One region of the Exiguobacterium sp. s160 genome, then DNA from elsewhere that is predicted to be linked to it. Evidence: a T-box and tRNA genes for the amino acid it is inferred to sense, from the RefSeq annotation. Region 1 holds a T-box; the other holds one or more tRNA genes.

What was found. The T-box of region 1 lies ahead of argS (arginine--tRNA ligase). A T-box ahead of a tRNA ligase gene usually reads a tRNA of that ligase, here a tRNA-Arg.
Region 2: it encodes a tRNA-Arg, which carries the amino acid that the T-box ahead of argS (arginine--tRNA ligase) is inferred to sense. The anticodon was not compared.

What each region holds. Positions count from the first base shown of each region.
Region 1 covers NZ_JACSKK010000004.1:164,878-176,056, forward strand. Annotated here, with positions in the region: gene KNO86_RS10445 (GGDEF domain-containing protein) at 1-1,654, opposite strand, end outside; T-box leader at 1,809-2,020, shown strand; gene argS (arginine--tRNA ligase) at 2,079-3,761, shown strand; gene KNO86_RS10455 (metallophosphoesterase family protein) at 3,806-4,384, opposite strand; gene KNO86_RS10460 (YajQ family cyclic di-GMP-binding protein) at 4,381-4,872, opposite strand; gene pulA (type I pullulanase) at 4,941-6,935, shown strand; gene KNO86_RS10470 (YycC family protein) at 6,951-7,115, opposite strand; gene KNO86_RS10475 (hypothetical protein) at 7,246-8,046, shown strand; gene KNO86_RS10480 (MMPL family transporter) at 8,138-10,261, shown strand; gene KNO86_RS10485 (YitT family protein) at 10,510-11,142, shown strand.
Region 2 covers NZ_JACSKK010000001.1:957,422-978,100, reverse strand. Annotated here, with positions in the region: gene KNO86_RS05015 (hypothetical protein) at 1-302, shown strand, start outside; gene KNO86_RS05010 (MerR family transcriptional regulator) at 359-1,054, shown strand; gene clpP (ATP-dependent Clp endopeptidase proteolytic subunit ClpP) at 1,098-1,673, opposite strand; gene KNO86_RS05000 (3'-5' exonuclease) at 1,800-3,695, opposite strand; tRNA gene KNO86_RS04995 (tRNA-Arg) at 3,833-3,905, opposite strand; gene KNO86_RS04990 (RNA polymerase factor sigma-54) at 4,024-5,169, shown strand; gene KNO86_RS04985 (glutaredoxin family protein) at 5,175-5,432, shown strand; gene KNO86_RS04980 (sugar-binding transcriptional regulator) at 5,542-6,570, shown strand; gene gap (type I glyceraldehyde-3-phosphate dehydrogenase) at 6,630-7,637, shown strand; gene KNO86_RS04970 (phosphoglycerate kinase) at 7,735-8,919, shown strand; gene tpiA (triose-phosphate isomerase) at 8,938-9,690, shown strand; gene gpmI (2,3-bisphosphoglycerate-independent phosphoglycerate mutase) at 9,691-11,229, shown strand; gene eno (phosphopyruvate hydratase) at 11,266-12,558, shown strand; gene KNO86_RS04950 (aminoglycoside phosphotransferase family protein) at 12,853-13,650, shown strand; gene galU (UTP--glucose-1-phosphate uridylyltransferase GalU) at 13,882-14,763, shown strand; gene KNO86_RS04940 (glycosyltransferase family 4 protein) at 14,785-15,993, shown strand; gene KNO86_RS04935 (glycosyltransferase) at 15,990-17,330, shown strand; gene KNO86_RS04930 (YitT family protein) at 17,379-18,266, shown strand; gene secG (preprotein translocase subunit SecG) at 18,340-18,564, shown strand; gene KNO86_RS04920 (alpha/beta hydrolase) at 18,667-19,407, shown strand; gene rnr (ribonuclease R) at 19,423-20,679, shown strand, end outside.

The DNA of each region.
Region 1 (11,179 bases):
CCACACGGTTACGTCCTGCATATTTTCCGCCAACATACAGGGCACGGTCCGCATTTCGAATCGTATCATCGAGACGCTTGTTCCCGAACGCTTCAATTGTGTCGACCCCGATGGAGGCGGTGACAGAAATCTCGTGGTGGTCAACATGAAACGGTTTCGCTTCGATTTGATGGCGAATCCGCTCCGTGATTTCAATCGCTTGGTGCATATCACAATGATTGAGCAATAAAATAAATTCTTCGCCACCATAACGTGCAGCAAAGTCGTCTGGACGGAGCACTTGACGGATTCGTCGTCCGAACTCTTGTAAGACATGGTCCCCGACCTGATGACCGTACGTATCGTTAATCTTTTTGAAAAAATCAATATCGAGCATGGCAACCGATATCGGATATACCGACATATCGGATATTTGTTGAATGCCATATTCATAAAATGCACGCGCATTAGCAAGAAGCGTTAAACTGTCCGTCCGACTCTCGGTATAGAGGCGGTCCCGTTCGTGACAACGGCTAATGGTTCGGTTGAACGATTTTAACAATTTGATGATTTCGTGCTGAATAATCTTTGGATAACCGTATACAGGTTCTCCCATCATAACAATCCAGGTGCGAATCTCTTCGATTTCCTCCGAACGAACAGAAACGAAGCTGTGGTAATCGTCGTGGAAAGCATCAGAAAGGGAAGTATCCCATTCAAAGCGCATTTCATAGTCGAGGACTTGCTCGATTGGCTGACTCATGTCAAGCAACGTAAAGACGATGGGTCGATCGATGGGCTGTCGCGTCTTTAAATCAAAGTACAGGGTGCGTTCAAATAATTTAAACTCGACATACCCTTCATCATAATGATTCAGCTGTTCGCATTGACTTAAAAATACTTCGATGGCTTGCGCCTCGCTCTGCGACAAGGAAACAGCCTCTTTCGCTTCATCGTATTGCTCAATCAAGGATTTGAATGCATCTTGCCGCTCTTTTTGAATAAGAAGCCGCTTGATGAAGAACGTCAACGCAGCGGCGATGCTACTGACGACGAGTAAGTTGGTCTCTCGGAAAAACGCTGCCGCTAAGATGAAAATCAAACTGACGACGTACGTATAGAAGGCAATCTTCATAAAGTCGCTCAATGCGATGTCGACGCGGAACCACCATCTCACCTGATACTTTTGAAACACCGTATTTAAGAAGATGGCAAGGAACAATCCAGCGAGCGGCACGAACGAATCTTGCGAATAAAAGTCGAGACCGGTCTCCCCACCAAGGGCGAGATAGACCGCTGCTGGGATGACAATTTCTAAGTAAGCTGTAATGGCATTCCACGGATACGTGAAGCGGAAACGACGGATGGCGACTTTCGGTTTCAAATTGGCGAATTGAAAGACGAACAATCCGATTTGGTTGACGATGAGTGCTGTTTCGAATCCAAAGAATAAAAATAAAATTAAGACGATACTTTCAGAAAATGTGAAGTACACACCTTTGACTTCGATCGAGTCGAGTTGAAAAATGATGACAAGCAATGAAATTAAAATAAACGACAACGGATCGATTGTTGGGGCGTGTAGGATATCCAATGCGAATAATGCGATGGTGAAGATGAATAAGGCACTCCATATACTCCAACCGAGCACGGACATCTTACGAAAGTGGTTCATGCGTTCCCTCCTAGCATGGGACATTTCAAGATCTAATAGTAAAGATTCGTCACGATTTCGTGTGAGTCCTGCTTCTGTTCCATGATGCTTGAATTCTAGCATTGAGTATACACGGAATATCCTCTATAATGAAATTGCTTTTCAACCGCATAGACGAATGTCGATGAAAAAGAGAGTAACGATGGTTTAGTCAACAAAGCGACCTGGGGAATGGTGAGAGCCCAGGCTGACAAACGTCGCGAAACGCACTTTTGAGATGCTATCCGAAACGAGAGTAGGCATAGCCGGAGGGAACCGTTATCACCATAAAGCGGTCTGCGTCATGCAGGCAAGAAGAGTGGTACCGCGGGAATTCCCGTCTCTTTGCATCTATGCAAAGGGCGTTTTTTTTATGAGTTGTGATACGAAGAAGGAGGACATACAAATGAGTTATGAACGCAAGTACGCAGAAGCGTTATCACGTGTCATCGGAGACGAGCTCACGATTGACCAGATTGAGGCATTGATTGAGAAGCCAAAACACGAGGCGCACGGTGACCTCGCGTTCCCGTGTTTCCAATTAGCGAAAGCCTACCGTAAAGCACCTGTCATGATCGCGACAGACATTGCGAATGACTTGAACGATGAACTGTTCACAAAAGTCGAGGCGGCAGGACCTTACGTCAACGTCTTCTTGAGCCGTGACGTCGTGTCACAAGAAATCATCAACACGGTGCTCGATGAAAAGTCAGAGTACGCGACACACGCAACACGCAATGAAACGATTGTGACGGACTTCTCGTCACCAAACATTGCGAAGCCGTTCTCGATGGGTCACTTACGTTCGACGGTGATCGGGAATGCGATCAACCAAATCGCACGTAAAAACGGATATGACGTCGTCGGTGTCAACCACCTCGGTGACTGGGGCACTCAGTTTGGGAAATTGATGGTCGCCTACAAGAAGTGGGGCGATGAGGAAGCGGTACGCGCCAATCCAATCGCAGAACTCTTGAAATTATATGTTCATTTCCATGAAGAAGCGAAGACACAACCAGAACTTGAAGACGAAGGTCGCGCGTGGTTCAAGAAGCTTGAAGACGGCGATGCGGAAGCGACAGAGCTTTGGCAATGGTTCCGTGACGAGTCACTCAAGGAGTTCCAAAAAGTATACGACCTCCTCGGTGTGAAATTCGAGAGCTTCAATGGTGAGGCGTTCTACAATGATAAGATGGGACGCGTCGTCGAGATGCTTGAAGAAAAAAATCTCTTAGTCGAAAGTGAGGGCGCCATGGTCGTCTCGCTCGAGGAAGAGAACTTGCCACCATGCCTAATCAAGAAGAAAGATGGCGCGACATTGTACGCGACACGTGACTTGGCAGCAGCGATCTATCGCTACGAGACATACAACTTCGTGCAAGCAAACTATGTCGTCGGTGGCGAACAGGCGCTTCACTTCAAACAACTCTTCTCGGTTCTTCGTAAGCTCGGCTACGACTTCGTCGATGGCATGCATCACGTACCGTTCGGCTTGATCTTGCAAGAAGGGAAGAAGATGTCGACACGTAAAGGGCGCATCGTTCTTCTTGAGGAAGTGTTGAAAGAAGCGATTGAAAAAGCACAAGCGAACATCGCGCAGAAGAACCCAGACCTTGCGAACGCAGAAGACGTCGCACGCATGGTCGGTGTCGGAGCGGTCGTCTTCCACGACTTGAAGAACGAACGCATCAACAACATCGAATTCGATCTCGACAGCATGCTCAAGTTTGAAGGAGAGACAGGACCTTACGTCCAATACACGAACGCTCGTGCGAACTCACTCCTCCGTAAAGGGAACTACGATGGTTCACCGTTCACTGGTGCAGACGATGACTACTCATGGGGTGTCGTCACGATGCTCAACGCGTTCCCACACGTCATCACGCGTGCACATGAACGTCGCGAACCATCTATCATCAGCCGTTATGTACTTGACCTCGCGCAAGCGTTCAACAAGTATTACGGTCATGTCCGTGTCTTAGAAGAAGATGCAGGCAAACAATCGCGTCTCGCACTCGTGAAGGCAGTGACACTCGTATTGACGGAAGGACTCCGTTTACTCGGTGTCGAAGCTCCAGAAGAAATGTAAGACAGACGAAAGGACCTCAAAAAAATGAGGTCCTTTTCCTATGCTCACACTTTCATACGGGTCACCGTTCGGGCTTCCGTGTCATAGAGACACCATTCCCGATCGAAGATGACGGCACCGACGTTGATGACATATCGCTTTTTCTTCAAATGGAACGGGGTCCCGATTTCCCACGGCAGGGATATCCCTTTCCGATAAATCCCGGCAATATGACTATGTCCAATGAAAACGAGTGGATATTTCCCTTTCTCAACAATCGGTTCCCAGTCTTCGTTCCATTTGACTTGATGCCCATGTAAAAAGCGTGCTTCGCCAAGAGTCGTCTGTTCCGGCAATAAAGAAATCCGTGTTTTCACGGGATGGTCGATGACGAGTACCTCGTCGATTCGCTCCTCTTGATTACCGCGTAGACTTGGGAACGTCAACAATGCTTCATAGTTCGGGTCATACGTCACGACGTCTTCCACATGATGAAAGCGCTCGTGACGTCGTTTTTTCCCGATGTGGCATTCATATAGGTCGCCAAGACAGAGAATATGCTCGGTTTCCCGCCGGACGTCATCGAGAACCGCCTTCAAATCATCAAACGAACCGTGTGGGTCACTGATGATCGCGAGTTTCATCGGAAGTTCGTGAATTGGGCATCGACAGACAACTCGAGCTCACGAACGAGCTGCATGACAGCTTGAAGGTCGTCACGCGATTTTCCGGTCACCCGGATTTGATCGTCTTGAATTTGCGATTTGACTTTAAGTTTTGATTCTTTGATGGCGTTGTTGATTTTTTTCGCGTCATCTTTGTCGATGCCACTCTTCAATTTCACACGTTGACGAACCGTGCCGCCGAGTGCGTTCTCTACTTTTTGATAGTCGAGGTTTTTTGTCGGAACGCCGCGCTTGATCAACTTCGTGATTAAGACGTCTTTCAACTGCTCAAGTTTATAGTCGTCATCCGAGATAAGGACGAGGTCGCCGTTGTCGAGCGACATCTCACTTTTTGACCCTTTAAAGTCATAACGGTTCAAAATTTCCTTCTCCGCGATTTGGATTGCGTTCTTCACTTCTTCAAGATTCATTTCGGACACGATATCGAAAGAATTGTCTTTTGCCATGTTTCATCCATCCTTTGTGTGGTTTTGTTATAATGATAGCAGATTTGAAGCAGTGAAGGAGTGAAGAGATGGAACGTACAATGGATCAACATACACATGCAGACTTAGATCACGTTGCCTATCACGGGAAAGACCTTGGGGTGACGTTCAAAGGGGAACAGATTCGACTACGTGTCTGGTCTCCGGTAGCGGAACAGATGTCGGTCAAGTTATATCGCACAGCCCGTGCCCGCAAGTTTGATCGACTCGAGCTCGAACCGGCTGAGAAGGGGACTTGGGTCATTGAACTCGACCGCGCCCTGTTCGAAGGTCAATTTTATGTATTTGAAGCAATGATTGATGGGAAAAAAGTGGAATCACTCGACCCTTATGCAAAAGTCGTCGGAGTGAACGGGAAGCGTGGATGCCTGCTTGAGCCGGCATCCTTGAACCCGGACCATTGGATCAAAGAACGTCCGCTATTCAATTCTTCACAAGAGGCGGTCATTTATGAGGCGCACGTCCGTGATTTAACGAGTCATCCGGAAAGTGGCGCCACGCATCGTGGGAAGTTCTTAGGCATGACCGAGACGGGTACGACGACAACAAGCGGATACCCGACCGGTCTTGACTACATCACCTCGCTCGGTATCACACATCTTCAATTGATGCCATTCTTTGACTATGGGTCGGTGAACGAATCACGCGAGAGCGAAGATAACTATAACTGGGGATATGACCCGGTACATTACTTTGCGGTCGAGGGATCGTACGCCTCGTCAGCAGACGATCCGGCGACACGAATTATTGAACTAAAAGCAATGATTCAAGCCCTCCACGATCGAGGCATCCGTGTCATCATGGACGTCGTCTTCAACCATACGTACGATGCGTTGACGACACCGCTCGGTCAATTCGTCCCGGATTATTACTATCGACTAAATGAGGACGGAACACTCGCAGACGGTTCAGCATGTGGGAATGACACGGCATCTGAGCGTGCGATGATGCGTAAGCTCATGGTCGAGTGTGTCACATATTGGGCGAAGGAATTCATGATTGACGGATTCCGTTTCGACTTGATGGGATTACATGATGTGAAGACGATGAATCAAATTCGGAAGGCGCTTGACCGCGTCGACCCATCCATCCTGGTCATCGGAGAAGGTTGGGATTTAGACACACCACTCCCGGTCCGTAAAAAAGCGAATCAACACAATGCGCATAAGATGCCACGAATCGCGCAATTTAATGATGGGATTCGAGATGGTGTCCGTGGAGACGTGTTCATCGAGGACTTACCAGGCTGGGTGAGCGGCAACACAGACATGACAGCTGACGTGAAACGGGGAATCGCTGGCGGGATTACGAGCCAAAGTTTTGCCGATGAACCGAACCAGGTCGTCAACTATGTCGAATGTCACGATAACTTGACGCTTTGGGACAAGTTGTCCGTGACAAATCCAGATGATGATGAGACGACGCGTCGTCGCCGTCATCGCTTGGCGACATCCATCGTACTTCTCGGACAAGGGATTCCGTTCCTCCACAGTGGACAAGAGTTCTTCCGCACAAAAGATGGGGACGAGAATAGCTTTAACTCAGGCGGGGTCGTCAACCGTGTCGACTGGACACGTGCAGAACAAGAAGCGCCGAGTGTAGAATATGTGAAAGGTCTGTTGCGTCTGCGGAAGCAGTACCCGCTCTTCCGACTTGAGAACACGGAACAGATTCGGAAACATTTACGTTTCTTCGATGAAGAAGAAGGCGTGATCGCATTCGAGTTGAGCCGCCACGTCGAAGGGTATGTAGAACGACATGTGGTGTATCATAACGCGCTAGAGGAAGCGGTCGAGATCAAACTTCCGTCCGGTAAGTTTGAAGTAAACGTGGAAGACCATACCGTCAATCTGACGGCTCCGCGTCAAATCGAGGACCGTCATATGACAGTCGCGCCACTGTCGACACTCGTAGTGACGGAACGTCGTCCGGACTACAGCAAATACGCTGTTGCCGGAGGTGCCGCACTCGCCGTGCTCGGTCTCTGGTATGTATCGAAAAAACGAAAACGTAAAGAACAGTAAACAAAAAAGGAGACGTTAATCTGTCTCCTTTGATGTGTCTTCCTCTGCTTGAGATGCCTCGAGTTGCATCATTTTTTGAACGAGAATATGCTTCGGCATATGCATCAATTCTTCGAGCGGGACGTTCAACTTTTTCGCAAGCTCAACCGCGGTCTCTGGTGATAATTGTAATGGGCGCATCGGTATACTCCTTTCTGAACCATTCATCTATACGGACAGTATACAGGAAAATCGAAAATGTGTTGAACGAACACATTCAAAATCGAATTTCGCTTCGGTCGTTGCTAAGCTGAAATTAGGAAGTGATCAAATGTACAAACAAACAGCAGACTTTCAATTTCATCAAACGATCGAATGGTTAGAACGTGTCGGTGAAGGTTGGATGTTGTACTTGGCGCAAACCGGATTTTTGTTCTTTGACGAGTCGTCCCAAATTCGCTGGGAGATTGACTGGGCTTGGACACCGTGCGCCCTATATGTGGAACCGAATGCGACGCGTGCCGTGGCATGGTTCCGAGAAAAAGGACTTTACGGAGTCATTGATTTACAAAAAGGACAGATGGAGACGCATGCGATTCCACAACGTTTTAACGGTGACTGGTTTAGCAATTTGCACTATTGGCAAGGCGATGACATCTTCTTATATTCAGCCGAATCAGATGTCGTGGCTTTGAACCTCCACGATCATACGTTTCGATATAGTCGCTACGAAGAAGTTCCGCTCTTTGGGAACATCATCGAGTTGGCGTATCAAGGGACGTATGATTTTGAACGATTCACACCTGAAACATGTGTGACCTTATTTGATGAAAACACGCATCACTTTTTAGTGGAGAATGTGAAAACGAATGAGAACTGGCGTATTCCGTATGAAGGGGACCGTGATACGGTCATCCTCGATCAAGTCGGCGAAACGACGGCAATCACTTCGACCGAAGCGTTCCAACTGTTTCGTCGAGAAGAAGAACTGTTTTGTTCGACTGTGTGCGCGGACAACCAATTGCTGAAGGTCATGCTGTTAGATGACCGAGGAGATCGACTCGTTGTTCTATCCGCACCACCACGATTTTGCCATAGTTGGCTTCAAGTCTTTGAACGACAAGAATCCTGAACCCGAAACAGGTTCAGGAATTTTTTGTGAAGTGATGATGAATGAAGAGAGAAACGGGAATTAGATGGTTAGACAGGGAGGAGTGACAAGGATGGAATGGTTAGGTAGGCAGTTGGTTCGCTTTCGATATGGAGTACTACTCATTTGGACGATTTTACTCGCAGGGTCGGTCTATTTTGGGCTGCAGCTCCCGGGTGAGTTGAGAGGAAACGGCTTCGCGATTCAAGACGGGCGATTCCAACAAGTAGAAGATACGTTGAATGAACGGTTCGACCGTGCAGGTGCCTCGATGATCGTCTTGTTTGAAGGCGGAGAAATAAAAACGGTCATGGACGAACAACAGCAACGGTTCGAGGCAATTCGGTCGATTGATGGTGTGATTACGCCATCCGAGAATCCAGATGCTCGTTCAGGCGACGTCTCGTACTTTGTGCTTGAATTTGAAGACTATGAAGCAGCCGAATCTTCGATTGAGGCGGTTCGTGACGCCCTGATCACAGACACAGATACAGAAGTGCGGTTGACTGGGGAACCAGTCTTTGCAGACGACTTGAACGAGGCATCGAAAAATGACTTGATTCGGGCAGAGTTGATCGGGATTCCGGTTGCTCTCGTCGTATTGTTACTTGTTTTCGGAACGCCGCTCGCGGCACTCATGCCGTTGCTCGTCGGACTCATCACGTTCATCGTAGCGGCAGGCTCTTTATTCTTTTTTGCGCAAAACATGGAATTATCCATATTCGTCTTGAACGCCGTGGCGATGATCGCCATTGCGCTCGGGATTGATTTCTCATTGCTCCTCGTCAATCGGTATCGTGAAGAGTTGACGCGTGGGCAGTCGAGAGAAGAAGCTATCGTCCGGACGGTGGCGACGGCAGGACGCTCGATTCTCTTTTCTGGACTATGCGTATTCGTCGGATTGGCCGGTCTACTGTTTATCCAGGTCGATGTTTTCCAGGCAGTCGCACTCGGTGCGCTCATTGCCGTTGCAGGGGCGGTTTTATCCGCACTGACTCTCTTGCCGTCATCGCTTTACTTAGTCGGGGACGCTTTGAATAAAGGGCGGATCATCAAGTCTGACGAAACGAAGTCAGAAAAGCGTTGGCAAAAGCTTGCCCGTTTCGTCATGAAGCGCCCTGTGACGATGACGCTCGTCGCGTTATTGTTACTGTTACCGAGTCTTTGGTTCGTCCGTGACTTAGAACTGAACATTCCGGACGCAGATGCGCTCCCGACTTCGTATGAATCACGGGCGGCACTTGAACGATTTGACGAAGTGTTCGGAGAAAACTCAACCGATGCGGTCATTTTGTTCGAAGCGAATGATTTGACGGACCCGATGATTTTAGAAGAACTGACAACGCTCACGGACGAGTTAAACGAAGTAGAGATTGTCGATAACGTCTCGACCTTTTTGACGACGTCTGGTTTGACGCCTGAAGCGTTCACGCAACTCGTGGAGGCGGCCCCAGAACAACTCGCTCCGCTTGAACGTCTCGTCACGCTTGATGGGAATACAGACCTCGCCCTCGTCAACGTGAGTTTCGATGTACCACCAAGTGACAAAGAAGCGCAGGCATTTGTCCGCGATTGGCAAGACCAGGGATTTGAGGTCGGTGGACCGGCTGCCTTTAACGAAGAGATTTATGATGAGATTTACGACAGCATCCCATATGCAGTGATCACCGTCATTTTGGCGACGTTCTTCATCCTCATGTGGGCATTCCGATCCATCTTGATTCCAATCAAAGCCATTCTTATGAATGTACTCGGTCTCGGTGCGACGTTCGGTTTACTCGTCATCATCTTTGAGTCGGGCTATGTATATGATGCGGAGACGATCAGTATTTTGACACCGGTCTTCATCTTCTCACTCGTCTTCGGATTGTCGATGGACTATGAGGTGTTCCTCGTTTCACGAATCGAGGAATACTACCGGGAGACAGGTGACAACGACTATGCGACAGAGATGGGACTGGCGAAAACGAGTAAGATCATTACCTCGGCTGCCATCATCATGATTGTCGTGACCGGTGCGTTTGCCTTTACGGGTGTCAGCCCGATTAAACAGCTCGGTGTCGGGATTGCCCTCGCCATCTTTATCGATGCGACGATTATCCGAATCCTGCTCGTTCCATCTCTTATGAAACTGTTTGGGGATTGGAACTGGTGGTGGTTCGGAAAGAAAGATTTACCGAAACGTAACATGCACTAAAAGTAAAATTCATGAACTGAATCAAAATGTGTGGTAAACTACGTACAAGATTACGCGCAATTTGAGAAAGGAAGGTCTTTATGGATACCGAGAGGACGTGGCCTCTGTTCCAACTTCCGGACTTCTAGCGTTGAATGATCACCATGACGTGTATCAATCAACAAACGGAAGATCGGAGATGGAACAGATGGAACCGCAGCTACGACTGAGGATCCTCCTCTCCGTCAAGAACGGGGAGGACAATCGGAATGAAACGAGTTGCTACCATAGTGCTCGGAACGCTGATCATGGCGTTCGGTTATTATTATTTGAATGAACAGTTTGGTTTGGCGGAAGGTGGATTCGTCGGGTTATCGCTACTCGGTCGCTATCTATTTGATATCGACCCGGCGATCTCGATGATCGTGCTCGACATCCCATTTTTTATCATCGCATTATGGTGGAAAGGATGGCGTTTTGTCGGGCAGGCGGTGTTAGCCGCTTCGTCCTTATCGCTCAGTTATGCGATGTGGGACCGTCTCGACTTGCTCACGTTTGATATTCAAGTATGGCCAGCGACGTTATTCGCTGCGATCGCAAGTGGGATTGTGACCGGATATGGTCTCGGTCTCGTCTTGAAGTCAGGCGGAGCGACCGGTGGCGACGACTTATTCGCCCTCGGATTATCGAAATGGACAGGCGTGTCGGTCGGTACGATTTTAATTATCTTTGATGTGATCGTCCTTGGGATTTCACTCATTTATTTACCATTATCGAACGCATTGTATACGCTCGTCGCGGTGTCAATCGCCGGACGGGTCGTCACCAAGATGCTCGTCGTCGATGAGCCGAAAACGACACCTGTCGTACCAAATTGGACACCAAAAAACGATCTCGCGTGAGATCGTTTTTTTAAGTTCATTGAAGCGGCGATGGCAA
Region 2 (20,679 bases), on a different contig from region 1:
CGGCGGAAGTAGAACAATCGACGTATTGTTGGGAAGCCGGCAGTCGTGCGACGTGCGCCGACTATGGCTTGCCGGAAGCGGATGACCTGCAACTCATCACGGTCAAACCGGGTGACGCGATTGACGTTGTCTACCATGCTGACCCGATGGAATCGAGTTTCTTTCAGATTGAAGACGGAGAACTCGTCCAGGCTGAACCGGTCGTACCAGACGAACCCGGCATTTATCTATACGAGGTCGGCGGGGAATGGACGCAGGGCGACAGTCGATACGTGTTCGGTGTTAGGGTACCCGAAAACTAATGGTTGACCTGCCTCTTAGGGACGGCTGTACAGTGAAGATAGGAGGTGGGAACACAGTGATTCCGATTGGAAGAGTGGCGCATGTGACCGGATTGTCGGTCAAAGCCATCAAATTTTACGAAGGGCGCGGGTTGATTCGACCGACACGATCGGGCAATCAGTATCGGATGTACGGGATGGAAGAGATTCGACGCTTGAGTGAAATTAAACGATTACGTCAAATCGGGCTCAGTTTAGAACAGATTCAGTCTGGACAGTCTGTTGAGACGTTGCTTGAAACACGGTTATGTGAAGTTAGGACGGAAATTGAACAGCTTCACCGAATCGAAGGACAGATTCGGTCGATGCAGTCAGGAGGGAATGACATGAACATTCGATACGAAACATTGCGTGAACCGATTACAGTCTACGGATACGCGAGTACGTTAGAGGACATCCCGCGCGTGTGGGAGAGGCTCCAACCGGAATTGACGACGGACGAGTCATACGGCGTCTGCCTCCCGCATGAGAACGGGTATGTGGCTGGCATGACGAAGTCCGTGAGTGGGGAAGAGGCGCGACAAGTCGAATTGACCGAGGGGAACTATATCGTCGCGACAGTCGAAGGGGGCATCCCGATGATTCCTACGACATACGAGCAACTGTTGAACGTTTCGGACGTGACGCTCCGTGATGCGGTCGACTTTGAACGCTACATTCACGGTCAGGCAGGGGCGGATGACATAATCGAAGTCTGGATGCCCATCGAATAGAAAAAGACGTTTCCCGATTGATCGGGAAACGTCTTTTGTATGATTAGCGTGTCATGACTTTGTCGATGAGACCGTAGTCTTTCGCTTGGTCAGCTGCCATGAAGTAGTCACGCTCTGTGTCGCGCTCGATGACTTCAAGTGGCTGTCCAGTGTTCTCTGCCATGATTTGGTTCAATTTCTCACGCATTTTAATGATACGTTCTGCGTGAATCTTAATGTCTGACGCTTGGCCTTGTGTGCCGCCGAGCGGTTGGTGAATCATGATTTCCGCGTTCGGAAGTGCGAAACGTTTTCCTTTTTCACCGGCTTGGAGCAAGAAGGCACCCATCGATGCAGCCATTCCGATACAAATCGTCGACACGTTCGGCTTGATGAAGTTCATCGTGTCGTAAATCGCCATACCCGCTGTGATCGAGCCACCTGGGCTGTTGATGTAGAGCGAGATGTCCTTTTCTGGATCCTCAGCTGCGAGGAAGAGAAGCTGTGCAACGATTGAGTTCGCGACGTTGTCATCAATCGCACTTCCGAGAAGGATAATACGGTCTTTGAGCAAGCGTGAGTAGATGTCGTACGCGCGCTCCCCACGGCCTGTCTGTTCGATAACTGTTGGAATTAACATTGAATCTGCCTCCTTTATGTAGGTTGTAAGTTCATCATACCTGTATAGTCAATGTTGGTCAAACAGAAACCCTTTCTAGTCCTTATTCCACGACCCTCGATGTGTAAAACGTCTCAAGTGCTGACGTTACCCATTTAATTTTGGACGAGCTGGTTTGATTACCTGACTTGATTCGAAATAACGAGTGAAGATGGAGTTGCCTGAATACGATAAGAAGAGATATTCTTTTGCACGTGTCATTCCGATATAAAGGAGCGACACTTCTCGCTCGACATCTTCTTCATATTTGAATGGCATATTGTCAACGTTGACGATGAAAACGGCTTGAAAATCAAGACCTTTACTGCTGTCGATTGTACTGATTTTTACGCACTGATCATCTTTTGAGAAGGTACGTTTCGTCTCACTGCTCTCTGTGATCCAAAAGTGCTTGATTTCATAGTAGTTCAGTGCACGTTGTAAGGTGTCGACATAATGCATCGTCGAAAACTTTTGGACACGATATAGGATCAACATTTCAGAATAGGGGACTTTTTTCTCCTCATGTAACTTTTTTATTTGCCGGGCAACGAGATCTGCTTCTTTGAAGAAATGATCACATTTAATAACGGCTGGTTCAGGACCTCTTCGAAGCGTACTCTGAGGAGCAATGATTTCCCCATCTAATTCTTTCGTCACAACTTTATCTTTCAAAGAAGAGTTGGATTGATAGAATGACCAAGCGAATGACACGATTTGAGATGTGTTCCGATAATTGATATTTAAAATTTTGGATCTTCCTCGGAAGTCGAGACCCGTGTCCTGTACATAGCTACGTTTTCGCTTATAGATAGATTGGGCACGATCTTCAACAAGCAACAGCGATTTTGTTTCTGGATTCAAGACTTCACTGGCGAGTTCGAGCCATTCGGGTTCGAAGTCTTGTCCCTCATCAATCAAGATGGCATCGTATGAAGGAAGGATGATTTCTCGTTTTCTTAACTTCTCAAGTGTCGAGGAAATCCTTCTCTCTGAAATATGTAAATCATTCTGCAACCATGCATGGAAATTTCGTACTTCGATCAAATGGCTTTTACGTTTTACTAAAGGATCAAAATCGAACAAATCATCCGGTTCCAGCATCATTTGTTGCACCATCTGCTCGATAAAACGGGCTAGCGAGATATTGTAACATAGGATCAAAATCTTCCATTCAGGATGTTGCTTGGATAACAATTTGGCGCGACTTGCTAAAATAAGAGTCTTTCCACTACCCGCCACACCTCGAATCAAACGATTTTGGTCGCCGAGTTGTTTGGCCAAATTTTCTTGATGCAGGTCCATGGCTCGGATGTTGTGAAGGGACAATAAGAGCTGATCCTGATAAGGGGTGACTTTTTTGAACTCTGCGCTGATTCGAACTTCTGGGAATAGATGATAACGAATCGCATCGATCTCTTCTCCGGTTAATGGTTGCTTTAGGCGATAAGGAACAGTGAACATGTTCAGAATTTTTTCGATGAGGATTTCCTCTGAGAATTGTGGGTCATCAGGATTGATTTCATCACGCATGAGTGACAAACAAGGATCGATGACTTGATAGAGTCCATGGCGAATACAATCATCTTGTGTCAGTCGTGTAAAAATAACGCCTGATCCATAAGGGAATTTTAAGGTCGTTGCATATTTTCCTTCGTGCTGAATCAGGTTTTGATCTTTCTTTAGGACATCAGTTAGTTTGAACATATTTTCACGGGCTTGTAGAAATGGACTTTTCACTTTCTTTTGAGATTCGTTTGCAGGAGTGATGATCCATTCATCGTTGTTCAGTTGGTAGAGCGTAGAGCGAGTATAGTCTTTCACCTCTAAAACGATTAATCCTAAGTCGGGTCCAATGATGACGAAATCTGGCCTTCTGCCGTGTATATTGGGTTCGAAGTAAACGATGTAATCATCTGGGAGGTAGCGCTTCAATGTGCGAAAGACAAGTCGTTCTCCTGTTGTTGCGGATGAACGAATCGTCTCTGGAACAGTGTGAGCCATTTACTAACACCCCTTTTTCAATTCTTTAACTTAAATATACTATATAAAGGATAATTAGAAGTGTGCTGGTTTAAAATTGAAGTAGAAAACATAAAAAAGGACGAAGACCTCATTTGGCCTTCGTCCTTTGCATTTGATACACCCGGAGAGATTCGAACTCCCGACACCTGGCACCGGAAACCAGTGCTCTATCCCCTGAGCTACGGGTGCATGTGTGTGACACGAATTTATTATACATTTGTTTTATTAAAAAAGCAATCCTGTTCATTATCCTTTTTTGAGCGTGAGTGGAGCGGGTTCGTTACAATAGAGAAGAGGGGGGAGAACGATGCAACGGCAAGAACAAAAACAGGTACAACAGCAACAGATGACGCAAGACCTTGTGCAACGGCTACCGGTGCTCGAGGCGGACCGTCTCGCGCTCTCGTTTCGTCTCGCACGTTTGGCGCGACATAATCCAAACATTCATATCGGGAGTGGGGACCTCGGTTGGGTAGCGGATGCGGCGAGCGCGTTCGAAGAGAAGTTGTTCAAGCAAATTCGAGAAGGAAGCGGCAGCGATTCGGAGAAAGAGCTGAGACGACAGCTCGTCCTCTTGCTCGACCATCGGGGATTATTGCCGGATTCGAATGATGTGTTGGCGGAGCGGTTTGGTGTCGACGTGACTCAAATCGAACAGGCGAGACAGGCACTCTTATTTCTTGAACCGACGGGGATCGGGGCGAGAACGGAACGAGAGTGTCAGTACCGCCATGCGATTGAACATGAGGACCCGCGCGTCGTCGATGTATTTGATGCGATCGAGAGTGGCGTGAGCCAAAAACAGGTGGCGAGCGTGCTCGCGATTTCAGATGAAGAGCTCATCCGTTTAGAGCGAATTGTCGCGACACTGCCAAAGCGTCCATTATTATATGAAGAAACGGGTCACGTCTTTCCGGAAGTCGAAGTGCGATATGAAGATGGAGAACTAATCACAACGTGGCTCAGCCCGGAACTTGACGCGGCGCAAGTCGGCAATGACCGCGAGGCGAAATGGTGGATGACGTCCCTTGCGATGCGGAACGAGACGTTACGTGAGATATGGGCTGTCATCGCGTCACGTCAGACCGAGTGGTTGAAAGGAGAGCTCGTCCTCAATCCGCTGACCCGGCGGACCGTCGCGCAACAAATCGGCAAGCACGAATCAACAGTCGGGCGTGCCATTCAAGGGAAGTTTGCTAAGACTGAAGGCGGGATCATGGAATGGAAACACTTTTTCGTAAGGTCGACGAGTCATGGACATTCACCGTTCATGATCAAGCGGACACTCGCAGAACTGATTCAACGAGAGAAGGCCCCACAAAGTGATCAGGCACTCGCAAACGAACTCGGTCGATACGGCTATCAAGTGACGAGACGGACCGTGACGAACTATCGGGAAGAGCTTGGATTTGGCAACTCGCGCGAACGCGAGCGCCAGTTATGGAAGGGATGACGAAAATGAAACTAACTTTATATAAACGTGACAATTGTTCGCTCTGTGACGAGGCGCTTGTCATGCTCGAATGGCTACAGGAGGATTACCCAATCGAGCTCGAACAGATTGATATTACAGGAGATGAGGGTCTCGAGGCGAAGTACCTCTTCGAGATCCCTGTTCTTATACACGAAGGAGAAGTCATCAGTCAAGGGCGATATGATGACAACAAAGTTGAAGATTTTGTTAAGTATACGCTTACATCGAAAAAAAACGTTTGAAGGGGTTGCCAGACGGAAAAGTGATTGATAAGATGAACTCGTAGCGGTGGGACGCAAATAAAAAAGTGGGACAAAAGTTGTCCACACTGAAAGTCGAGGGGGTAAGAGCATGATCCAGCAACTGATTCACGTTCAGAAGCAAATTGTCCCTGACCTGCTCGATACGCTCCGACATCGTTACGATATCTTACATTATGTCCGCTTGATGCAGCCGATTGGCCGCAGGACACTCGCAACGAGTTTGGGACTGACCGAACGGGTACTCAGACGAGAAGTCGACTTTTTGAAAGACCAAGGTCTTCTTTACGTCGCTACTCAAGGAATTTCCCTCAGTGAGACGGGACGAAACGTCTTACGGGACTTGCACGAGATCATGGGAGAACTTCTCGGGATCTCAGAAGTGGCAAGAGAGCTCGAAGAGAAATTAGGGGTTCGCCAAGTCGTCATCGTATCGGGTGATTCAGATGAAACATTCTGGGTCCAGCGCGATATCGGACGGGCAGCGGTCACGCAGTTAAAAGCGCGGCTCGCACCGGATGATAACGTTATTGCGGTAACGGGTGGAACGACGATGGCATCGGTTGCGGCGATGATGTCGCCCGATAAAAAAGAACGCCCGATGCATTTTGTGCCCGCACGCGGGGGACTTGGAGAAACGCTTGAACTTCAAGCGAATACCGTCTGTTCACGCATGGCGGACCGGGCCCACGCAGACTATCATCTTCTACATATTCCGGATGAAGTGTCACAAGAAACATTCGACCGGATGGTGGAGGAACCTAGTATTAAAAATGTACTGGAAATGATTAGAGCGGCGCGAATTGTGGTACATGGAATTGGTGAGGCAGAAACGATGGCAAAGCGCCGTCACGCATCACCGGAGCATTTGCGGATGATTGAACGGCATGACGCCGTCGCCGAAGCATTCGGATATTATTTCAATGCGGAAGGCGAAATCGTCCATCGCGTCAAGACGGTCGGGATCCAACTCGAAGAGCTGGATGACATGGATACCGTCATCGCGGTTGCCGGAGGGAAATCGAAGGCACAGGCGATTGCCGCTTATGCGAAACACACGTCGAACATCATCCTCGTCACAGACGAAGGTGCGGCGAAAGAATTATTAACTTGTTATTAAAGAGTTGACCCCCCGTTGGCTCTTCAATAAATAGCTTCTACCCTAAGGAGGAAATTAACATGGCAGTAAAAGTTGGTATTAACGGATTTGGACGTATCGGTCGTTTGGCATTCCGCGAGATCATCAAAAACGAAGGAATCGAAGTTGTTGCAATCAACGACTTGACAGACACGAAGATGCTTGCGCACCTTCTCAAGTATGATACGACTCAAGGTCGTTTCGACGGAGAAGTTGAAGTACACGACGATCACTTCCTCGTAAACGGAGAGAAAGTTATCACGCTCGCTAACCGTAACCCTGAAGAACTTCCATGGGGAGACCTCGGTGTAGACATCGTTCTCGAATGTACTGGATTCTTCACTTCTAAAGAAAAAGCTGAGCTTCACTTGAAAGCTGGCGCGAAGAAAGTTGTTATCTCGGCTCCTGCTACAGGTGACATGAAGACTGTTGTTTACAACACAAACCACGACATCCTCGATGGTACTGAAACAGTCATCTCAGGTGCTTCTTGTACAACAAACTGCTTGGCGCCAATGGCTAAAGTACTTCAAGACCAGTTTGGAATCGTTGAAGGTCTCATGACGACGATTCACGCTTACACTGGCGACCAAAACACGCTTGACGCTCCACATGCGAAAGGTGACTTCCGTCGTGCACGTGCAGCTGCAGCGAACATCGTTCCTAACACAACAGGAGCTGCTAAAGCAATCGGTCTCGTAATCCCTGAACTTCAAGGGAAACTTGACGGTGCTGCACAACGTGTACCAGTTGCTACAGGTTCACTCACTGAGCTCGTAACTGTACTCGACAAGCAAGTATCTGTTGACGAAGTAAACGCAGCGATGAAAGCAGCAGCAAACGAGTCATTCGGTTACACTGAAGACGAAATCGTTTCTTCTGACATCGTTGGAATCACATACGGTTCACTCTTCGACGCGACTCAAACAAAAGTTATGACAGTTGGCGACAAGCAACTCGTTAAAACAGTTTCTTGGTACGACAACGAAATGTCTTACACTGCACAATTGGTTCGCACAGTTAAGCACTTCGCTAACATCGCGAAGTAATTTCGTGAACTAAATAGAATCAAATAGGAGCGGAAACAAGAGATTGTTCTCCGCTCTATTTATGAAATGACACGCACGACATATGGAGGCGAAAGTTATGAACAAACAGTCTATTCGTGACATCGATGTAAAAGGGAAACGCGTCTTTTGCCGCGTTGACTTCAACGTTCCACTCAAAGATGGCGTCATCCAAGACGAAACTCGGATCCAAGCCGCACTTCCAACGATCAAGCACTTGCTTGACGGTGGTGCGAAACTCGTCCTTGCGAGCCACCTCGGCCGTCCAAAAGGCGAGAAGAACCCTGAGTTCTCACTTGCTCCAGTAGCGAAGCGTCTCGCTGAGCTCCTCGGAAAAGATGTACCGCTCGTCGAAGAAGCATACGGTCCGGTCGCAGAAGAAGCGGTCACTAACCTCTCTGAAGGCGATGTCGTCGTTTTAGAGAACGTTCGTTTCTACCCAGGTGAAACGAAAAACGACGCTGAACTTGCAAAAGGATTCGCAGCACTTGCTGACGTATACGTCAACGACGCGTTCGGCGCGGCTCACCGAGCACACGCTTCAACTGAAGGGATTGCACACCACGTGGACACAGCCGTTGCAGGTCTCTTGATGGAAAAAGAACTTGAAGTTCTCGGTAAAGCTCTTTCTAACCCAGACCGTCCGTTCACGGCGATTATCGGCGGGTCGAAAGTAGCGGACAAGATCGGGGTCATCGACCACCTTCTTGACATCGTTGACACACTCATCATCGGTGGCGGACTCTCGTACACGTTCTCGAAAGCACTCGGGCACGAAGTCGGAACGTCACTCCTTGAAGAGGATAAGCTTGACCTCGCTCGTCAATTCATGAAGAAAGCAGAAGACAAAGGCGTGAAATTCTTGATGCCTGTCGACTGTGTCATCACGAAAGAATTCGGCGAAGAAACGTATGTCGGCCCAGTCGATATCGACTCGATCCCAGCGGATCACATGGGTCTTGATATCGGACCGAAGACAGTCGAACTTTACGCGGATGCGATTCGCGAATCGAAACTTGTCGTATGGAACGGACCGATGGGCGTATTCGAACTCGATAAATACGCAAACGGAACGAAAGGTGTCGCTCAAGCACTTGCGGATAGCGATGCATATTCAATCATCGGTGGTGGCGACTCAGCCGCTGCAGCAGCCAAGTTTGGTCTTGCTGACAAGATGAGTCACATTTCAACTGGTGGTGGCGCGTCACTCGAATTCATGGAAGGCAAGAAGCTTCCAGGTGTCGAGGCGCTTAACGACAAGTAATTTAGAGGAGGGTTATCGATGCGTAAACCGATTATTGCAGGTAACTGGAAAATGAACAAAACACTCTCGGAAGCTGTCGCTTTCGTAGAGGAAGTTAAAAACAACATCCCGTCTACTGACAAAGTAGATGCAGCGATTGGTGCTCCGGCACTTTTCCTCGCACCGATGGTAGAAGCAGCTAAAGGGTCAAACTTGAAGCTCGGTGCACAAAACATGTACGACAAAGATAGCGGTGCATACACTGGCGAAATCAGCCCAGCTATGGTCGCTGACCTCGGCGTGACTTATGTCATCCTCGGTCACTCAGAACGTCGTGAGTACTTCGGCGAATCAGATGCGTTCATCAACAGCAAAACGAAAAAAGCGTTCGAACACGGTCTTACGCCAATCGTTTGTGTCGGTGAAACACTTGAAGAGCGCGAAGGCGACAAGTTCGAAGAAGTCATCAAAACACAAGTCGAAGGCGGTCTCGCTGACCTCTCTGCTGACCAAGTCAAACAACTCGTCATCGCGTACGAGCCAGTTTGGGCAATCGGTACAGGTAAATCAGCAGACGAAGCTGACGCACAAAGCTCTTGTAAGTATGTTCGTGACGTGGTGAAAGGTCTTTACGGCGAAGACGTAGCGGCTGCAGTACGCATCCAATACGGTGGATCTGTAAAACCTGAGAACATCAAAGAGTACATGGCACAAGAAGACATCGACGGCGCACTCGTCGGCGGTGCTTCACTCGAAGCCGCTTCGTTCCTCAAATTGTTGGAGGCGATTTAAATGGCTAGACCAGTCGCACTCATCATCTTAGATGGTTTCGGGATGCGTGATGAATCGTTCGGTAACGCGGTCATGGCTGCGGACAAACCGAACTTCGATCGCTACTGGGAGCAGTATCCACATACGCTCTTAAACGCAAAAGGCGAGTACGTCGGTCTTCCAGAAGGACAGATGGGGAACTCGGAAGTCGGTCACTTGAATATCGGTGCCGGTCGAGTCGTCTATCAGTCACTCTCACGCGTCAACAACGCAATCCAAGACCGTTCGTTCTTCGACCGTCAGGCGATGAACCATTTGGCAGGACATGTGAAGAAACATGACTCGAGTCTCCATATCATGGGCCTCGTGTCGGATGGCGGGATTCACTCGCATATCAAACACATGTATGCCGTCGTTGAGTTCGCAAAACTCCACGGCATCGAAAAAGTGTACATTCACGCCTTCACGGACGGCCGTGACTGTGATCCGAAGTCAGGTGCTGGTTTCCTCAAGGAAACTGAAGAAAAGCTAGCTGAACTCGGTGTCGGTCAAGTCGCTAGCGTGTCTGGTCGCTACTATGCCATGGACCGCGACAACCGTTGGGAGCGCGTCGAGAAAGTATATGACGTCCTCGTAAACGGAAAAGGTGAAGTCGGTACGGACCCAGTCGAGGTTCTCAAGAAGTCGTATGAGAACGATTTGACGGATGAGTTCGTCTTACCGACAGTCATCGAAAAAGATGGAAAGCCGGTCGCGACGATTCAAGACAACGATGCGATCATGTTCTTCAACTTCCGTCCGGACCGAGCGATTCAGTTGTCGAAAGTGTTCAAAGAGAAATCTGGATTCGAAGGCTTTACACTCTCTGACAAACATCCTGAGAACCTTCTTCTCGTCTCGATGACGAAGTACTCGGATGATATCGACACGGACATCGTCTTCCCACCGGAAGATTTGAAAAACACACTCGGGGAAACACTCTCTGCGCAAGGATACAAACAGCTCCGTGCCGCAGAAACAGAGAAGTACCCACACGTCACATTCTTCTTGAACGGACAAAAAGAAAAACCATTCGAAGGCGAGGATCGTCTCCTCATTCCTTCACCGAAAGTTGCGACATACGACTTGCAACCAGAAATGAGTGCGTACGAACTCACAGACGGCTTGCTCGAGCGTATCGAGTCGGATGAGTATGATGCATACATCATCAACTTCGCGAACCCGGATATGGTTGGTCACTCAGGTAAGCTTGAGCCGACGAAGAAAGCGATCGAAGCAGTCGATGAATGCCTCGGTAAAGTAGTGGACGCATTACTTGCTAAAGGCGGCGCGGCCATCATCACAGCAGACCACGGGAACGCAGACATCGTCACGAACCCAGACGGTTCGCCGATGACAGCGCACACGACGGAACCTGTTCCGTGCATCATCACAAAAGAGGGAGTCGAACTGAAACCAGTTCTCGAAGGCGCACTTTGCGACCTCGCCCCAACGCTTCTCGACCTTCTCGGTGGAGAGCAACCAGCTGAAATGACTGGTTCATCAATCGTTACAAAATAATACAACTATTTTTCATACGAAAAGGAGCGATTTTTCATGTCAATGATTACAGAAATTTACGCACGCGAGATTTTAGATTCACGCGGTAACCCATCAGTAGAAGTAGAAGTCTTCACAGAAGACGGCGGTTTCGGCCGTGCCCTCGTCCCATCAGGCGCATCAACAGGTGAGCACGAAGCAGTTGAGCTTCGCGATGGCGACAAGTCACGTTACCTCGGTAAAGGTGTCTTGAAAGCAGTTGCAAACGTGAACGACACGATTGCACCAGAACTCATCGGCTACGATGTTTTCGACCAAAACGCAATCGATGCGAAAATGATCGAACTCGACGGTACAAAAAACAAAGGTAAACTCGGCGCAAACGCAATCCTTGGTGTTTCAATGGCAGCAGCACACGCAGCAGCAGACGAGCTCGGCCTTCCACTTTACACGTACCTCGGTGGATTCAACGCGAAGACACTTCCAACTCCAATGATGAACATCATCAACGGTGGTTCACACGCGGACAACAACGTTGACTTCCAAGAGTTCATGATCATGCCTGTTGGCGCGCCAACGTTCCGTGAAGCGCTCCGCATGGGTGCAGAAGTATTCCACGCCCTCAAATCAGTTCTTTCTGGTATGGGTCTTAACACAGCAGTCGGTGACGAAGGTGGTTTCGCACCAAACTTGAAGTCTAACGAAGAAGCAATCACAGTAATCCTTGAAGCAATCGAAAAAGCTGGTTACAAAGCTGGCGAAGATATCTACCTCGCTATGGACGTTGCGTCTTCTGAGTTCTACGACAAGTCGACTGGCAAGTACGAACTCGCTGGCGAAGGCAAGTCAATGACAACTGCTGAGCTCGTAGACTTCTACGCTGAGCTCGTTGACAAGTACCCAATCATCTCAATCGAAGACGGTTGCGACGAAAACGACTGGGACGGCTTCAAATTGCTCACTGACAAAATCGGTGACAAAGTTCAGCTCGTTGGGGATGACCTCTTCGTAACGAACACGGAGAAACTTGCTGAAGGTATCGAAAAAGGAATCTCGAACTCGATCCTCATCAAAGTTAACCAAATCGGTACGCTCACAGAAACATTCGACGCAATCGAAATGGCTAAAAAAGCTGGTTACACAGCTGTTATCTCACACCGTTCTGGTGAAACAGAAGATGCGACAATCGCGGACATCGCTGTTGCGACAAACGCTGGTCAAATCAAAACAGGTTCACTTTCACGTACAGACCGTATCGCGAAATACAACCAACTTCTCCGCATCGAAGACATGCTCGGCGATGTAGCGAAATACGACGGCATCAAGTCGTTCTACAACCTCAAAAAATAATTGATTGTTTCAGGCTCGCCAAATGGCGGGCCTGTTTTTTTGTGTGGAATAACCGTTTAATCGACGGTGGGAAAACTGATTGGTCGTCAACCCGTCTTGCGGCACCGATGCTTTCTGCAGGCAATCCACGGAGCCTCCTCGCGCTTATGCGCTTGCGGGGTCTCCGCGAGATTGCTTTCCTGCAAGAGTCACGGTTCCGCTTCGACGGGCACGAAAGTTCTGTATCCGCCATTGAGACCTCGTGCCGTGCTGTATACTGAACGTGACTGATAAAGAGTAGGGAGAGATTATTGGATGGACCAATCGAATGAACAAGAAAAAAGATTGAGTGGCGGGAACGTGTCGACTGTTTATAAAAAGGGGAATTATGTCTATCGCACTCAAAAGGAAGGCAGCGAGCGTATTCATCGATGGTTACGTCACTTGGAGGCAAAGCAACTTTCCGGAGTGCCACGCTTTATCGGAATCGATGATCGAGGAAGAGAAGTGTTAACTTACTTGGAAGGAGAAACCGCAGACTATCCGTTAAAGTCTTATATGTGGTCCGATGAGGCGATTCAAGATGTTGCACGACTGATGAGACATCTGCATGATGCGTCGACAGATTTTGAATGGTCATCGGAGTGGGCACCGATTGACAACACGCCTCAACCGTTAGAGGTCATTTGCCATAATGACTTTGCCGTCTACAATACGATTTTTCATGAGGGAAAAGTATCAGGGATCATCGACTTTGATTTGGCTGCGCCAGGTCCGAGAGCTTGGGATATCGTCTACGCGCTTTACACGTTCGTCCCGCTCAGTCGCCGGCATCAAGCTGAATCAGGAGAAGTCATCTATTACGATGCGATTCGAGATGAAAAGTCGTATCAAGAACGTGTTTCATTATTCTTAAAGGCGTACGGTTGGGACGACCCTAAGGAAGACTTATTTGAGATGTTGCAGTTACGCATCGAGGCACTCTGTCTGTTGATGAAGCGGAAAGCCGCTGAAGGGGATATCGCCTTCCAAAAGATGATGGATGAGGGGCACTACGATCATTACCAAGAAGAACTTCGTTTCATTCAAGCACATGGTCAGAAGTGGTTCTGAAACGATGTAGGAAGGGAATAGATTAGTGAAGCACAAATGGAGAGGCGTTTCTCATGATGATGCTAGGGATTCTTCTCGTCATCGGTCTGATCACATTTGGGGTGTGGTATTATCTAAAAACGAAGCGCGACGACGATTGGTCATGACTTTTTTGTCATGACCTCTATTTTGTGTCAGCGCACACAAAATTTGGGTATACTCATTACATAACGAGTAAAGGAGCCAATGCTAATGACACGAGTACGTAAAGCCATCATCCCAGCCGCCGGTCTCGGCACCCGCTTCCTACCAGCTACGAAAGCCATGCCAAAAGAGATGTTGCCGATCGTCAACAAGCCGACGATTCAGTTCATCGTAGAGGAAGCAGTCGCTTCAGGAATCGAAGACATCATCATCGTCACGGGTAAGAATAAGCGCGCCATCGAGGATCATTTTGACCGTGCGCTCGAGTTGGAGCAAAACTTGGAGTCAAAAGGGAAGACCCGCTTACTCGAATCGGTCCGACACTCCTCGAACTTGGCGAACATTCACTACATACGCCAACAGGAGCCAAAAGGTCTCGGTCATGCGATTTGGTGTGCTCGGAAGTTTATCGGGGACGAGCCGTTCGCTGTCTTGCTCGGAGATGACATCATTGAATCCGACGTGCCGGCGACGAAGCAGTTGATTGACCAATATGAGGCGCATGAACGCTCGATCATCGGTGTGCAGCGTGTCCCGTATGAAATGACGAACCGATATGGTATAATTGACCCGCTTGCCGTCGAAGGGAAGCTCATCCCGGTGCGGACGTTCGTCGAGAAACCGCCCGTCGGTGAGGCCCCATCGAACTTTGCCATCCTTGGTCGCTATGTGCTGACACCGGACGTCTTTGAGGCGTTGTCAGGGCAAGAAGCAGGGGCAGGAGGCGAGATTCAATTGACGGATGCGATCGCACGCTTGAATGAGGCGCAGACGGTCTTTGCTTACGAATTTGATGGTCGACGCTATGACGTCGGGGAACCGATTGGATTCGTCGAGACGACGATTTGCCACGCGCTCAGCGATCCTGATTTAAAAGATGACGTCCATGCCTTGTTAAAACGGCTCGTGGACGAACTTGATCAACAGTAAGGTGTGTTATTTTTGAAAACAATGCTCATGGTGTGTCAAAACTATTATCCGGAGATCGGCAGCGCCGGCAACCGGATGCAAAACATTACGCATTTGATGAAGCAGCGCGGGTATGAAGTCGAGGTCATCACGGCCGCTCCTTCGTACCCGAGCTTTGATATGTATCAGGACGACCGTTTCTGGAATGACCGGGAGCTGAACGACCAACCGTTCATCAAACGACTCATTACGAAGAAGCGGAAACATACGTCCAACATGGTCAGCCGTCTCTTCTTGTTCCTCGAACAGATGGTGAAAGGGATCGGGTCCGTCCGTCAGTTAAAATTGAAGCCAGACGTCGTATTTGCGACGACCCCTTCTTTTTTTATGGCGTTTGTCGGGGTATATGCGAAACGGAAGTATCGTGTCCCCCTCATTTTAGACGTTCGTGACCTTTGGCCGGAATCGGTGAAAGGGGTCGGCGTGTTCAAGCACGACTGGGTGCTCGCGCCGGCATTTTGGCTCGAGAAGCGACTGTATCGTGCAGCTGACGAGGTCATCATCAACTCGGAAGGCTTCCGTAGCTATCTGCGTCAACGCGGTGTCCCGAATGAGAAGATTCATTACATGCCGAACTCGATTCGGGAGTCGGAACGAGCGCTTGAGCGGACGATTCCGCCGGACGACCGGATGGAGATTCTATATGCCGGAAACATGGGTCTCGCGCAAGATGTCTCGCTCTTACTCGAACTCGCCGAACGGTTCCGTGACGAACCGCGGATTCACTTCAAACTGATTGGTTACGGGTATCGGAAAGAAGAGTTGAAGCAGACGATCAAGGAGCGTGGTTTCCAAAACTTCTTGTTCCTTGAAGCGATGCCACGGACGGAGGCGTTTCAGGCGATTAAAAATGCGGACGTCGCCTTTGTCAGCCTGATCGAGCAAGAAGTGTTTGATACGGTCATCCCTGGGAAACTCATCGACTATATGGCGGTCGGCAAACCGATTGTCGCAGCAGTGTCAGGCCATGCGGCGAATGTCATTGAAGCGGCCGAAGTCGGATTCGTCTCTCGGAAACGGGATATCGATGAAATCGAGCGGATTCTCCGCAAGCTCCTCGACCGACCGGACCTTCGGGAGGCGCTCGGGGCGAACGGGATTCGTTACGTCAAAGAGAATTTATGTTGGGAAGAGAATATCGACGTGTTAGATCAAGTCGTACAACAGTTAGTGATGGAGGAAACACAATGAAGTCAGTATGTATGTTTGTATGGAACCATTTTACGAATGATGCGCGCGTTCTTCGCGAATGCTCGGCACTCGCCGAGGCAGGTTATGAAGTTGATTTGATTGCGCTTCAGGACCCGAAAAATAAAGAGTTACCGAAAGAAGAGATACGTCCGGAAGGTTTCCGTGTCATCCGCGTGAAGCGTCAGCCATCGATTCTCGTCAACGCGCTCAAGTTCGCGAAGAAGACGTATCAATGGGTGAGCGAGAAACGGACCCGTCAAATCGGTGCCGGACTCGTCGGTGCCGGCTTGTTCCTACTCGCACCGTTCACGATGCTCGCTCTCGGGGCAGCGGTCGGGACAATCTTGTTGCCGCAAGTGCGTAAGCAAATCGTCAACGCGAGTGCGATGCTCGAGATGGTGTTCACGTCGACGAAGAAGTCATACGACTTTTATCATGCGAACGATTTGAACACGCTCCCGCAGGCACTCCTCGCCGGAAAAGTGTTCAACAAAGGTCGAATCGTCTATGATTCGCACGAAGTACAGACGGACCGTACCGGTTACGGCTACATCCAAAGTAACCTCGAGGGATGGCTCTTGCCGTTCGTCGATACGATGATGGTCGAGAACCATACGCGCGCGGCACACAACGAAGAGTTATACGGGTTCTATCCGTACGTGCTCCACAACTACCCGTTCTACCGTCCGCTCGACTTCTCGCTCCGTAAGGACTTGCATGCGCTCCTCGACTTGCCGAAAGACGAGAAGATTCTCTTGTACCAAGGTGGGATTCAAGCAGGGCGCGGTCTCGAACAACTCGTGCTCGCGGCGAAAGACTTCAAAGAGGGTACGCTCGTCATGATCGGGGACGGGAAGCTCAAACCGACGATTCAACAGTTGATTGAGACGGAAGGCGTCGGCGACCGTGTCAAGATGATTGACAAAGTACCGGTCGAAGCGTTACCTTACTATACGATGAACGCCTACTTAGGCTTCCAAGTATTGAACAACGTCTGCTTCAACCACTACTCGGCGTCGTCGAACAAATTGTTCGAGTATTTGATGGCCGAAGTACCGGTCGTCTCATGTGACTTCCCTGAAATCGAAAGGGTCGTTGCGGGGAACGATGTCGGGGTGCTCGTCGACTCACACGATCCACAATCGATCGCAGACGGCGTCAACCGGATGATTGAAGACCAAGCACTCTATGCGCGTGTCAAAGAGAACACGAAGACCGCGCGTGAGAAATATAACTGGGATTTGGAAAAAGAGGCACTCTTGAACGTCTACGCGAACGCAGCGGAGCGCAAGTTGCCGATTATGAAAGACGGTGCGCCAAAGCCAGTACAATCTTAAGACTGCGGCTTTGGCCGCGGTCTTTTTTATATGGAAGGAGGACAATTTATGAAACGTCAACAGCAACATCTATTGCGTCAACAAGTATGGCGCAAGCTACAAACCATCTCGGTGAAGGACATCGCCTGGATCATCGCGGGCTCATTCATTCTCTCGTTCGGGGTCAACTACTTCACCGTACCGAACGATTTCTCGGAAGGTGGCCTGCTCGGGGTCACGATCATCCTGTACTACGTGTTCGGCTGGGACCTCGGGCTCACGTCGATTATCGGGAACGGGATTCTCTTCATCGTCGGCTATAAGCTGCTCGACCGTCGGACAATGGTCTATTCGGTCATCGCCGTCGTCGCGACGTCATTCTTCCTCAGTCTGACGCACGACTGGGGCAGCCCTGCCGAGGACAAACTGCTCGCGGCCGTCTATGCCGGAATCATGATCGGGGTCGGGATTGGCATGGTGCTCCGTGTCGGTGGGACGACCGGAGGGGGCGTCATCATCGCCCGTCTCATGGAGCGTTATCTCCACTTGAGCGTCGCCGTCTCGATGTTCATCATCGATGCGATCGTCGTCGCGACATCTGGCTTCTTCTTAGGGGAACAAGTCGTCCTCTATACGCTCATCGCCATCATCATCGGCTCGTGGGTCATCGATCTCGTCGCAGAGGGACTCAACATCCGCAAGGCCGTCACGATCATCAGCGACAAACAAGAAGAGCTCGCCGTCGTTTTGACGGAGACGCTCGGTCGATCGGCGACAATCATCCATGGACATGGCTATTACACGAAGCAAGATAAGAACATGTTGTATATGATCGTCGACAAACGTCAGATCGCACCACTCAAAAAAATCGTCCAAGTGACGGACGACCGTGCCTTCGTCGTCATCCACCAAGTGAAGGAAGTCATCGGGGAAGGATTCAGCTACCCGTCCCGATAATTTGAATGCTGGTGTTTTGACGATAACTTCTATATAATAAAAGGCGTGTAAATAGAAGGAGGAACTGACTACTATGCAAACGATCGCTACAATCAGCCTACTTGTCGTGGCTGTCTTATTGATTGTCGTCGTACTGCTCATGTCAGGTCGGTCGCAAGGTCTTGGAGCGATTGCAGGTGGCGCGGAGCAGTTGTTCGGACGCCAGAAAGCGCGCGGCTTCGATGCTGTTTTGAACCGAACTGCAGCTGTACTAGGCACTTTGTTTTTCATTTTAGGATTACTAGTCGCATCATTATGATGATAAGGCTGATCGTTCTCGATTTTCACGTGAGGCGGTCAGCTTTTGTTTTTTCGATTTATTTTTTGGGAATAATGTAGATACGAGGAGATGACAGATAAAATGAAAGTGACTGCACCAAAACCGTTCTTCTTCGAGGGCGGAAAACGTGCCGTGTTGATGTTACATGGCTTCACTGGATCGAGCGCGGATGTCCGCATGCTCGGTCGCTTCCTTCAAAAAGAAGGATACACATGTATGGGACCGATCTATCGTGGTCATGCCGTCCCACCGGAAGAGTTACTCCAATATGGACCAGAAGACTGGTGGGAAGACGTCTTGAACGCCTACCAGACACTCGTTGACAAAGGCCATGAGGAGATCGTCGTCTGCGGACTATCGCTAGGTGGCGTGATGTCACTCCGTCTCGCCGAGGAGAAAGACGTCAAGGCGGTCATCCCGATGTGCGCGCCGACTGGAATCGATGCCGAGGACCGCTTGTACAAAGGAGTCCAGGCATATGCCCGAGAATATAAGGGTAGAGAAGAAAAGTCGCCGGAACAGATCGAGCAGGAGATGGCAGAGTTCAAACCAATGCCAACGCTAAAAGACCTCCGTGCCTTCGTCCGCGACACGGCGTCGAAGCTCGAGGACATCTTCGTCCCGACACTCGTCGTCCAAGGCGCCAAAGACAACATGATCGACCCGGAATCGGCGAATCAAATTTACGAGGCGGTCAACACGTTCCAAAAAGAGTTGCTCATTTATGAGAACTCGGGACATGTGATCACGCTCGACAAAGAAAAAGAGAAACTGCACCAGGACGTGCTCGATTTTCTCGAAACGTTAGACTGGTCAGTCTAAGAAGGAGGTGTCACGTTGAATTTACGTGACCAATTACTAGAGATCTTACAGGCGAGCGAGAAACCGCTCTCTGTCGATCAACTGACCGAGCGACTACAGCTCGCGTCGACGGATGACTTCAAAGAACTCATCCGCACATTGAATGCCCTCGAGGAAGAGGGTGCCATCGGCCGGACGCGGACGAACCGTTACGGGACGCTCGCCTCGCTCGGCCAAGTCGCGGGGATCATCTCGATTCACCAGCGCGGATTCGGCTTCTTGTCGGTCGAAGGGGAAGCGGAAGACGTGTTCTTGCCGCCCGACCAACTGAAAGACGTCTACCATGGCGATACGATCCTCGTCAAAAAACGCGAGGACAACCGTGGCAAGACAGAAGGAATTCTCTTGAAAGTATTGAAGCGCGGACTCTCGGAGTTCGTCGGGACGTATACGCTCCCGAGCGGTCGACTCGACCAGTTCGCCTTCATCGAGCCGGATGACAAGCGCATCAACTTCTGGCCGGTCGTCAACCCGGACAAATCGCTCGGTGCCGTCGACGGACATAAAGTCGTCGTGCGCATCACGAAGTATCCGGACGGACGCTTCGCCGGTGCCTGTGACGTCGTCCGCATCATCGGACATAAGAACGACCCAGGCGTCGACATCTTGTCGATCGTCTATAAACACGGTATTCCGACGGAGTTCCCGGAGGACGTGATCGCGCAGGCGAACGCGGTGCCGGACGAGGCGGATGAGAAAGACTTCATCGGTCGCGTCGACCTTCGTGACGAGACGATCTTCACGATTGACGGCGAAGATGCGAAAGACTTGGACGATGCCGTCCACGTCAAAAAACTCGATAACGGGAACTACGAGCTCGGTGTCCATATCGCCGACGTCTCGCATTACGTGAAAGAGGGCTCGCCGCTCGACGTCGAGGCGCTCGAGCGCGGGACGAGTGTATATCTCGTCGACCGTGTTATCCCGATGTTGCCGCACCGACTCTCGAACGGGATTTGTTCCCTCAACCCGCACGTCAACCGCTTGACGCTAAGCTGTGTCATGGAGATCTCCCCGCAAAACGGGAAGGTCGTCAGCCATGACTTGTTCCCGAGTGTCATCAAGACGACGGAACGGATGACGTATACGAACGTCCGTGAGATCATCGAGCGCGATGACGAAGAGACGTTGAAAAAGTACGAGCCGTTCATCGGTGAGTTCGACCTCATGGCCGAGCTCGCGGAAGTCCTTCGGAAACGCCGTAACTCACGCGGTGCCATCAACTTCGATTTC